Regions from separate parts of the Brucella oryzae genome, predicted to be linked through region 1. Evidence: riboswitches for the same ligand, from Rfam matches in the RefSeq annotation. Region 1 holds a riboswitch; the other holds the start of a gene.

Region 1 (5,699 bases):
AGGATCTCGTGTCGACACTTGTGTCGATTTCGATAAGCAAATCTGAATCCCACCCAAAAGAGATCCAATAAAAGTGCCGCACATTGACCGACGCAGCGAACTAAAATTCACCCTTGAGCCTCCTCATTTGGGAAATTACAGGGTTTCCGCGCAGTCTTAAATTCCAAAAATGACCTCGTGCCGGAAACCGACACGAGGTATCTCGTGGTTTCAAGACTACTGCGGTTTCTCGCCTGCCCGATCCAGTATCTCCTGAAAACGCTTCTTGGCCCGTTGGGGTAAATCCGCCTGGATAAAATCAGGAGTAACGGCTGCATCGCCTACTTTTACGATCATCACCATTCCCATACCAATGTGGGGCGAACACTTGATGCCATAGAAGCCAGCCTCATCAAAGGTCACAGCAATTTCTTGGTCAATCTTGCCTTTGAACCCGGCATAGCCTTCCGGAGACATTCCCGGAATGGATGCCGCGTTATGGCTCTTGTTGCCGACCCTGAACTGAATAATGTCGCCTGGTTTCAGGCTGACAAACTCTGGTTCGAACACCATGCTACCATTTTGCCCACGATTGAGCATCTTGACTTCAATGGTTTCCGCATAGGCAGGCAAGTGATTGCTCATAACCAAGAGAGATGCCAGGGCCGTCGCTCGGACAATTCCTACTTTCGAAAGCCCGCTCATTTTGACAAGCCTGCCTTTTCAAGCGCATCTGCCAGGACTTCGATCCCTTCAATCGTGCGGATCGTCGGGTTCATTGCCTGAGCATCCATCTCCACTATTCGCTTCTCCTTGACAGCAGGCATCAGGTTTGTGACCGGATCCGTGTCGAGAAACTTGAGCTTGACTGCAACATCATCTGCCGGGAACCGACGGCGTTCCATCTTTCCAGCAACAATGATCGTCGGATTGGCTTTTGCAATGGTTTCCCAGCCAACTGTTGGCCATTCTTCTTCGCTGGCGATAATGTTCTTCACCCCAAGCGTCGACATGATGTAACCGGGGGCTCCGCTCTGACCCGCAACGTAGGGATCGATATCCAATTCGGCACTGGAAAACCAGAAGACCGCCGACGCTTCGCCTTTTAATCCGGCAATCTTGTTTCTGGCCTTTTCTTCGCGCTCCTTCAGTTCGGCTACGAGCTTGTCACCTTTTTCCTGCACGTCGAAGATTTTGGCGAGATCGGAGACTTCCTGATAGATCATGTCCATCGAGAATTTTGACGTGCGCAAGCCATCGCCGCCGCTGGAATTGTCCTTACCAATGCAATCAGCAGGCGATGTGTAGACTGGAATATTCAGTTCCGCGAATTGCTCTGACGTCCCCACAACACCCTGTGGCCCGATCTGCCATTCAAACTGATTGGCGATCATATCCGGTTTCGTTGCGACGACGCTTTCGAAGCTTGGATCGTTATCCGCAAGACGTGGAACTTTCTTGTCCAGCTCTTCAAATCCGGGAAGAACTGGCCCGATCCACAACGCCGTTCCGACAATTTTTTCAGCAACGCCAAGGAGATAGAGTATTTCAGTCGAGCTCTGACCAACCGAAACCACACGGTTAGGAGCCTGCTTGAATGTGATGTCATGCCCACAATTCTTGAGCGTCAGTGGATATCGGGTTTTGTCGGCAAATGAAGGTGTTACTGCGGTTGCCAGCAAAGAGGCCGTCGCCAAAGCAAGAACGAGAGATTTAAAGCGCACAGTCTTTCCTTTCGCGGAGATGTGAGTGCATCGCCACCAATGAATTGAGCGGAGCAGCTTTTGGGAGGATGTAGCAAGCGATCATAATGATCCTTTCCGAGCTTCCCCGCTCGTGAAGTTGGACGGTTTGATACGGCAGGTATCCTGGCTCACAGAGTTTGCACTGCTCATCTGCCTTCCCACTTTCGCAGTGGCATGACGCTCGAAAAACAAAGCGTCACTCGGATGAACGGTCTCCGCTTACAGTTGCGGGGGCAGCCACGGATTTGGCCCCATTCGGGTCGTCCTCACCGTGTTCCCTTTTAATCCCGGCAATTCTCATCGCCAGGAACCGTGAAATGATCACTAGGTTTTTGTTCCCTGATCAGTCAAGCAATGTTTGAGCAAATCGCAGTTAATCGTCAGGCCTGCCCAAACGCCATTTCGACTTGGAAATCAGTCCGCCTCAAGCCTTGCAAACATTTCTCCGGGATCAGCCAACTCCTCGCGACGCCAATCCTCGATGATATGAGGATGGACGACCAGATTCTGAATTAGAGAGGGAGGGTAAAGTGTTACGGTAAAAGACTTCTTTGTCCGCGATGATGCAACCTTTGTTGGGCCTGGAAGTTTGCCAGATTTTGTCCAGCGTCGGCATTCTTCGGCAGAGATATTGAGAAAATTTTCAACCGAACGGCTGGATAGCGGAGCGTTGATAATTGCGCTGACCCGACGATCAATCCTGCGGAGCTTGTCAAGGAATAACCCCAACTCACTATCGGTGGGATGGAATAAGAATACGTTCCTATCATCGGTTTGAAAACTGCTCTTTAATATGTTGACTGCTCTACGAAAACTGCGTCGAGCTGGCGTCTTTCGTGGAATGAACACATCCAGCGCAAAAATTTCCTCATCCAATGAGACTTCAATACCGGATTGTAAGCAGCGCCCTATTACAAAACTTCCATTGAAAAACACCTGAAACTTTTCCTCCATCAACATCCGGTTTTCATTGAACGAAACCTTTCGCATCAGGTCAATAAACGAGGCTGGATACGCGGCGTTTTTCCATAATCTCTATCAGTTCCAATAAATCTGCCAGATCCATTGCATTCCCCTTTTATCGAATAAACGGGCTCTTTTTCAGTTTTTATCAAGGAGTGGCAAAAGGGGTCAGAAATGCCCCTTTACGTCAGCTCGCCGCATAGGGTGAAATCGCTGCAACATTATCGCTGATTTGCATTTCATGGCTTATCGGGGGGAAGGCGCGTTGGCTGCATTCGCGGCGCTCGCACAGCTTGCAACCCACACCAATCATGGTTCGCGCACTCAGATCGTTCAGAACCAGGCCCTTTGAATAAACCAGACGCTCCGCATCCCTGAGATCGCATCCCAATCCAATGGCAAAAGTCTTGTCCGGCGCACCATATCCGCCATGATGATGTGTGACCGTTCTTGCAACCCACAGATAAGCCCGTCCATCCGGCATTTCAGCAATCTGGGTGCAAATCCGGCCCGGCGAAGAAAACGCATCGTATACTGTCCAAAGAGGACAACTGCCGCCTATTCTGGAGAAATGGAAATCTGTTGCAGACTGCCGCTTGGAGATATTGCCTGCCCTGTCAACGCGAACAAAGAAGAATGGTACTCCATTCGCACCCGGTCGTTGCAAGGTGCTCAGCCGATGGCAAATGGTTTCAAAACCCACCCCAAATCGCTGGCCGAGCAGATCAATATCGTAGTGCAATTGTTCGGCCGATTGCAGGAAGGCCCTATAAGGCAGTATCAGCGCGCCAGCGAAATAATTGGCGAGGCCAATGCGGGCAAGAGCAACGGCTTCTGAGCTGGAGAACCCTGCCTTCCCCGTCAGAGTGTCGAGCAACCCGGCCTGTTCAAGGAAGCACAATTGCGTCGCCATCTGAAACGCAGACTGTCCGGGAGAAAGCGTATTGGACAGCGTAAGAGTTCGGGACGCCGGATCAAAACGCCTCAATGAGCTTTGATAATCAAAGGACTGATCATACTTTACCGAGACGGAATGCAGATTATGGAGGCGTTCCACGAGGGCTTGATCAAATCGCCCAATTTGCATGCCAAGTTCTCCAGCCAGTTTCTCTGCACAGAGATCGAGTTCGGCGATGTGATTGCTTCTCGCATAAAAATAGTCGCGGACTTCCTCATAAGGCATGGAAGGAAAGGGCTCCAATGACGATTGCCTTGGATCACCCAGACGCATAGCGAGCGCCTCCGACTGCTCAATCGCCTTTCGCATCTGCTTGTAAAGCTGGAGAACAGTGCGCCCCACAGCTGGCATATTGCTGGCAATCTCCCTGATCTCACTGTTGCTGACCGTCTCGCCTAGCAGCGGGTTTGAGAATACCTGTCTCAACTCTCCGATCATGCGTCCATCATCTTGCCCGGAGAAAAGCTGAACATCGATCCCGAAAGCTGCATTCATGCGCAATAGTACCTGGACAGTAATGGGTCGCTGATTGTTCTCGATCTGGTTGAGATAGCTCAGAGATATTCCAAGTGCATTTGCCAACGCTTGCTGGGTCAGTTGGCGTTCCTCGCGCAGTCGTTTCAGACGCAGCCCTACAAATGGCTTCTTCATGGCTCCTCCAATCAACTGCAGATGACTTCGCAAACTTTGCAAATTCACCGATTTAACTTCGCTAAACTACACATTTTCAGTCATTTACCGCTTTTCCCATAAGTGGATATTGCGAATTAACGTTTGTGATGCAAGGCCAGAATTATCCATGAGTGTTCCAACTGAAACGTCATTGAATTCAGATTACAATTTTCTGGAAATGGTCTTCCCTGATCGTGCCAACCATTACGGCACGCTGTATGCGGGCAATGCGCTTGAAATCCTCACCAGAGCGGCCTTTGCCACAGCGAGTATTTACACAGCCAAACCTGTTGTCATGGCAGAAGTGTTGAAGGTCAAATTTCACAGTCCCGTCGCGGTTGGCACTATTCTCGAAATTACCGCCAATATTCTGAATGCTAGCCGCAGGTCTGTAACCGTTGGCGTCTCCATTACAAATCAGAACTCAGAAAATGCAGCTCCCGTAATTACGGGACGATTTCGAATGGTGGCGGTCGATAGCGCTGCCCACCCCACCGATGTGCAGAAGAGTTTGAACATGACTTGTGGAAAGGAAATCTGTTCGTGAATACTCATACCGTCCGCACCTACAAATCTGCCGAACATCTGGACCGCGAAGATCAGCTCGCGTGGAAAATCGCATCTGTTGCCGCCGACGACGTGCCGCTTGACGATGATGTCGTCGAGATGATTGGTAATCGCATTATAGACAATGCGTCTGTTGCTGCGGCATCACTGGCACGGCACCCGGTTGCAAGCGCGCGCGCACAGGCCATCGCCCATCCTTATGCGCGAGGGGCCACGGTGTTCGGGTTTTCAAGTGACAAGCGCGTTTCGCCAGAATGGGCGGCGTGGGCCAATGGTGTCGCGGTCCGTGAACTCGACTTTCACGATACGTTTCTGGCGGCAGACTATTCGCATCCCGGCGACAATATTCCGGCCATTCTGGCGGTAGCACAACATTGCGGCCTCTCCGGCAGCGATCTGGCTCGCGGCATTGCAACCGGATATGAAATTCAGGTCGACCTCGTAAAAGGCATATGCCTGCATGAGCATAAGATCGACCATATTGCCCATCTTGGACCATCGGCCGCCGCTGGCATAGGAACTGCCCTCGGATTGCCCGCAGAGACAATCTATCAGGCAGTTCAGCAGGCGCTTCATGTAACCACGACCACACGGCAATCGCGCAAGGGCGAAATTTCCAGCTGGAAGGCGTTTGCACCCGCATTCGCGGGGAAAATGGCCATTGAAGCGGTCGACCGCGTTATGCGCGGAGAAGGCGCGCCGTCACCTGCATGGGAAGGCGAAGACGGGTTTATTGCATGGCTGCTTGGCGGGCCTCAGACACAATATGTTGTCCCCCTGCCCGCCAAGGGCCAGCCCAAGCGCGCCATTCTGGA
Region 2 (5,699 bases), on a different contig from region 1:
TCGCCGAATGCAGCCGAGACCGTCATGAAGGCGAGAAGCATGAGCGCAAAATATTCGGACGGTCCGAAGGACAGGGCGAATTTCACGACCCATGGTGCGACGAAGGCAAGCGCCAGAGTGGCGATCAGGCCCGCAATGAACGAGCCGATGGCTGCTGTTGCAAGCGCTGGCCCGCCACGTCCGGCGCGTGCCATCTTGTTGCCCTCCAATGCGGTGACGATGGAGGCGCTTTCGCCCGGCGTATTCAGGAGGATCGATGTGGTCGAGCCGCCATACATGCCGCCGTAATAGATGCCCGCAAACATGATGAGGGAGCCGGAGGGGTCGAGCTTGTAGGTAACGGGCAGAAGGAGCGCGACGGTCAGCGCCGGGCCGATGCCAGGTAGCACACCAACGGCTGTGCCGAGCGTGACGCCGATTAACGCATACAGAAGATTCGATGGTTCAAGCGCCACCAGAAGCCCGTTGGCGAGAAGTGCGACAGTATCCATAATGGCATTTAGCCTTTAAAGCATTTCCAGCAAAAATGCGAAGCGGTTTTGCGTAGGATAATGCGACAAAACAAGGACTTAGGGCATTTCCAATGTTTCAGGGAATGCTCTAAACGAATTGTTCGAGCCAGCCGGACGGCAGCGATAGCTGCAGGCCGCGCGCAAAGATGAACCAGATCACGAAGGCGAAGACGATGCCGACGGGAACGCTGATCCAGAACTTGCGATAGCCGAAGCCACGGGCGGTTGCTGCGAAAAGCAGGCCGGTGGATAAGGAAAAGCCGACAGTCTTCATCGTCAGCATCTGGATGGCCAGACCGCCGATGATCCATGCCATCGGAGCAATTTCCTGATGCTCGCGCTCGGGAAAATCACCGCGAAGCGCCTCGAATACGGTCCATATGGCGAGGCCGAACAATCCGGCGGCAACGACATAAGGAACGGTTTTGGGCCCGACCGGCGAATAACTCGTCACGTCGTTGCCGTAGGTTGTCGACCATGCAATGGCAATGGCGACGGCTGCAAGAACGAGAGCGATGACAAGGGCGGCGAAATCTGGCGCCGCCCCTTCCGGGCGGCGCTTTTCCTGCGGTTCTGTTCCGGTCATTTGACGAGGCCGATTTCCTTGAGGATGGTCTCAGTCGCGGCGACGTCCTTGGCCAGCTGCTCCTTGAATGCCGGACCGGCGAGATAAGTATCCGCCCAGCCCTTGTCTTTCAGAGCCTTCTGCCAGGATTCGGACTTCACCATTTTCTCGATATCGGCATTGATGGCAGCTTCCTGTTCGGCAGTGATGCCGGGAGCCGCACCCACCATGCGCCAGTTCTGGATCGAAACATCTACGCCGCCTTCCTTGAAGGTCGGTGCGTCGATGCCTTCCACGCGCTCGTCGCTCGAAATGCCGATGATACGCAGCGTACCGGCCTTGATCTGGGCTTCGAATTCGCCGTAGCCGGAAATGCCAACAGTCACCTGATTGCCGAGAATGGCCGCCAGTGCTTCGCCGCCGCCGGAGAAAGCGATGTAGTTGACCTTTGTCGGGTCGACGCCTGCCGCCTTGGCAAAGAGGCCGGCGGTGATGTGGTCGGTGCCGCCCGCAGAACCGCCGCCCCACGAAACGGAGCCCGGATCAGCCTTCAGCTTTGCGGCAAGATCGCCAAGATTCTGGATGTCGGAAGATGCCGGTACGACGATGGCTTCATACTCGCCGGTGAGGCGTGCAATCGGCGTGATGGCATCGAGTGTCACCGGCGACTTGTTGGTCAAGATAGCGCCGACCATGACATAGCCGCCAACGATGAGCTGGCTCGGGTCGCCCTTGTTCTGGTTCACGAACTGCGCGAGGCCGATGGTGCCGCCAGCGCCCGGAACGTTGATGACCTGAACGCTGCCGGAAATCTTTTCGTCCTGAAGCGCGCTCTGCATTGTGCGCGCCGTCTGGTCCCAGCCGCCGCCAGGTGCTGCAGGCGCCAGCACTTTGTAGTCTTCTGCAGAAGCAGAGCCTGCCATCGCCAACGCCGCCACCGACGTCAGGGCCAGAATAAATCTACGCATATGTCCTCCCAGATAGAATGTATGCCGCCTTCCGGCGGACCTCCCCAAAGTCCCGCTCCTCTAGCGGGAGTTGTCTACATGGATATTGCCCAAAACAAATTCAATAGGCCAGCGTAAGCGACAATAGTTTGGCTGCAATTTAAGTAACTAGCTTTCGAAACAATTGAAAACTGCGCGCTGGAAATAGCCGTCGAGACCTGCTTGACGGTGACAACGGGCTAACGTAATAGTGTAACGACGGTTCCCCGACCGAGAGTGAAGGGGATTAATAGGGAACACGGTGAGGACGACCCGAAAAGGGGCCAAGACCGTGGCTGCCCCCGCAACTGTAAGCGGATTGCCGTTCATCCTCGTGACGTTCAAAGCGTCATGCCACTGTGCCGGAGAAGCGCGGGAAGGCAGATGAACAGCAGATATTCGTGAGCCAGGAGACCTGCCGTCTAGTGTTGTCCATTGTCACGGGCGGGGATGCCCGGAGCAGGAGCCGGTTATGACAGATTTCCGCGTCGCAGGACGCTTCCTCCCATCGTCATCGCATGATTTCGGTATGATCCCGGATATGCCTGTTCGTCTTCCGCGCCGGATTTTATCCGCCGCCTGACAGGGCGTCTTTCTCTCATCATTTCGGGGACTTTCATGAATATTCTCGGCAAGATGCCGTTTCGCGCCGCCTTTTGCGCGGCTGCATTTTTTCTCGCAGGCGGATTGGCCGCCCAGGCGGCGGAAACGCAATATCCGCTGACGCTGAAGAATTGCGGTCGGGAGGTAACCTTCAACCATGCACCCACCCGCGCCGTTGCAGTCGGACAAAGCAGCGCAGAAATTCTTTACAGCCTCGGCCTTGGCGACAAGGTTGTCGGCACGGCGGTGTGGTTCGGGCCTGTTCTCAAAGGCTTTGAAGAGGTAAATTCCAAGGTAAAGCGGCTCGCCGATAACGATCCGAGCTTCGAAAGCGTTCTGGCACAGAAGCCGGATATCGTGACGGCGGATTTCCAGTGGCATGTCGGCCCGGCGGGTATCGTGGCAAAGCCTGAACAGTTCGAGGAGCTGGGCATCCCGGCCTATACCTCGCCATCCGATTGCGTTGGCAAGGACAATTCCGGCGGCGGCGACGGCGTTCGTACAGCAGCGTTCAAGATGGGTATCGTCTATCAGGAAATCACCGAACTGGCGGAAATCTTCAATGTGCAGGACCGGGGCGAAAAACTCGTCGCCGATCTGAAGGCGCGCGAAGCGGCTGCGCGCGAAAAGGTTGGGTCTGCTGGCGGTAAGCTTTCCGCCGTTGTCTGGTTCTCCAGCACGCAGGTCGATGCCGATCCCTATGTTGCAGGCAAGTTCGGCGCGCCCGCCTATATTCTTTCGGTGCTTGGCATCAAGAATGTGATCGACAGCGAGGAAGAATGGCCGACGGTCGGATGGGAAACGATTGCAAAATCGAACCCTTCGATGATCGTGGCTGCGAAACTGGATCGCCGTCGCTATCCGGCTGACGACATTGCCGTCAAGCACCAGTTCCTCGAGAACGATCCGGTCACGAAGCTGATGCCTGCGGTCAAGGACAAGTATGTCTTCGACATGGATGCACAGTCGATGAGCACGTCGCTTCGCGTGATCGAAGGCATCGAAACGCTAGCTGCCGACATTGCCGCCTCGGGCCTGAACAAGTGACGGTTCGGGCGGCGACAACAGGCTTCAAACAGAAGGGAAGGGCACGCTCCGGCGTGTTCTTCCTGGCCTTTTCGCTTGTCCTGCTTCTTCTTGCCCTTTGGCTCGGAGCGGCGATAGGCGAAACGGCAATACCGCTTGATGTGGTCGCGAAGACCGTGGCCAATCGGGTGTGGAATGCCGGGTATCCGCTCGAACCCATCGATGAAGGGATCGTCTGGAGCTATCGCCTCAGCCGTGCGGTTATCGCGGCATGTTGTGGCGCGTCGCTCGCAATATCCGGTGTTATTCTGCAGTCGCTGCTTCGGAATTCGCTCGCTGATCCGTATATTCTGGGCATCTCCGCTGGTGCTTCGACAGGCGCTGTCGGCGTTGCTATTCTCGGCATAGGCGCTGGCGTGCTGACGCTTTCGCTGGGTGCGTTCATTGGCGCTATTGTTGCTTTCGGCCTCGTCTCCCTTCTGGCGTTGCGAGCGGGGCGCGGCAGCAGCGCGATCATCCTCGCAGGCATTGCGGGTTCACAGCTTTTCAATGCGCTAACGTCATTCATCGTCACAAAGGCTGCAAATGCCGAGCAGGCGCGCGGCATCATGTTCTGGCTTTTGGGTAATCTTTCCGGCGTGCGCTGGCCCGACGTCACACTTGCTCTGCCTGCCTGCCTGATTGGTCTGGCCATCTGCCTGTGGCATGCACGTGCGCTTGATGCCTTTACCTTCGGAACCGAATCCGCTGCTTCGCTCGGCATACCGGTGCGTCGCGTCTATGCGGTGCTGATTGGTGTCAGCGCCATGATGACGGCGGTCATGGTTTCCATCGTCGGCTCTGTCGGCTTTATCGGTCTCGTCATTCCCCATGCGGCGCGCATGGTGGTCGGGGTCAGACACGGCAGGCTGTTGCCTGCGGCAGCACTCATGGGCGCGATCTTCATGATCGTCGCCGATATTCTGTCGCGTATCATCATTCCGGGGCAGGTTCTGCCGATCGGTGTCATCACGGCCTTGTTCGGTGCACCGGCATTCGCCCTGTTGCTTGGACAAAGGAGGGCGTCGTCATGATTCTCTCAGCACGCGATGTCGGCTGGTCGGCAGGCAATGTCGAAATTTTGCGCAATGTTTCGCTGGACGTGGCGGAAGGTGAGTTTCTTGGCATCATCGGGCCGAACGGATCGGGAAAGACCAGTTTTCTCTCGCTGCTGTCCGGCGTTCGCAGGTGCCATGTCGGCGAAATCAGCCTGTGCGGCGCGCCCATCGACAGTTTCAGCCGCCGCGAGATAGCCCGGAAAATGGCACTGGTCGAGCAGCAGGCGGGTACGACAGAACGCATTACGGCACGTCAGGCCGTCGAACTCGGGCGGACACCCTATCTAGGTGCGTTGTCGCCGTGGTCAACGGAGGATGATGCCGTCGTTGACCAGGCGCTGGTCAATGTCGATATGGCTCATCTGGCAGACCGCTGCTGGCATACGCTTTCCGGCGGTGAACGGCAGCGTCTGCATATAGCCCGTGCCCTGGCGCAGGAACCGCAGATTTTGCTTCTGGACGAGCCAACCAATCATCTCGATATCGGACACCAGATCGGATTGCTCGATCTTGTCAGCCGCCAGAAGTTGACAGTCGTGGCTGCGTTGCATGACCTGAACCATGCCGCAATGTTCTGCGACCGCATTGCGGTGATGGATAAGGGGAACCTCGTTGCGCTCGGTACGCCACGCGATGTCTTGCGCGCAGAGCGTATTAACGAGGTTTTTGGTGTCGACGTTGATGTCGAATATCAGGGCATTGGCGGTTGTCACATCCGTTATCGTGCGCCGAGCCGCCGTTCTCTGGAACTCAGACATTCTGCATGATCGCTTATACGTAAGTCTCTGTCATGTTTGATTCAGTTCTTCTAATAAGCGGGAAATAAATGGGATTATACATTAGATATCTCTAATGTAGTTACTATGAAATCTTGGGTAACATCATGAAAATATGTCGTTCTTTCAAATTT

What was found. A riboswitch is a leader RNA that binds a small molecule or an ion and turns the genes downstream of it on or off. The one in region 1 is predicted to bind cobalamin.
Positions count from the first base shown of each region.
Region 2: it holds a riboswitch for cobalamin, as region 1 does, so the genes downstream of both, JNC70_RS01585 (ABC transporter substrate-binding protein) here and JNC70_RS15995 (ABC transporter substrate-binding protein) in region 1, are expected to answer to the same signal.

Region 1 covers NZ_JBHEEO010000016.1:24,588-30,286, reverse strand. The annotation lists gene JNC70_RS16005 (GNAT family N-acetyltransferase) at 1-46, shown strand, start outside; gene JNC70_RS16000 (pseudoazurin) at 217-684, opposite strand; gene JNC70_RS15995 (ABC transporter substrate-binding protein) at 681-1,676, opposite strand; cobalamin riboswitch at 1,821-2,054, opposite strand; gene JNC70_RS15990 (hypothetical protein) at 2,139-2,684, opposite strand; gene JNC70_RS15985 (short-chain fatty acyl-CoA regulator family protein) at 2,875-4,296, opposite strand; gene JNC70_RS15980 (acyl-CoA thioesterase) at 4,445-4,864, shown strand; gene JNC70_RS15975 (MmgE/PrpD family protein) at 4,861-5,699, shown strand, end outside.
Region 2 covers NZ_JBHEEO010000001.1:342,473-348,171, reverse strand. The annotation lists gene JNC70_RS01600 (tripartite tricarboxylate transporter permease) at 1-491, opposite strand, end outside; gene JNC70_RS01595 (tripartite tricarboxylate transporter TctB family protein) at 601-1,098, opposite strand; gene JNC70_RS01590 (Bug family tripartite tricarboxylate transporter substrate binding protein) at 1,095-2,045, opposite strand; cobalamin riboswitch at 2,267-2,500, shown strand; gene JNC70_RS01585 (ABC transporter substrate-binding protein) at 2,682-3,713, shown strand; gene JNC70_RS01580 (FecCD family ABC transporter permease) at 3,710-4,765, shown strand; gene JNC70_RS01575 (ABC transporter ATP-binding protein) at 4,762-5,556, shown strand.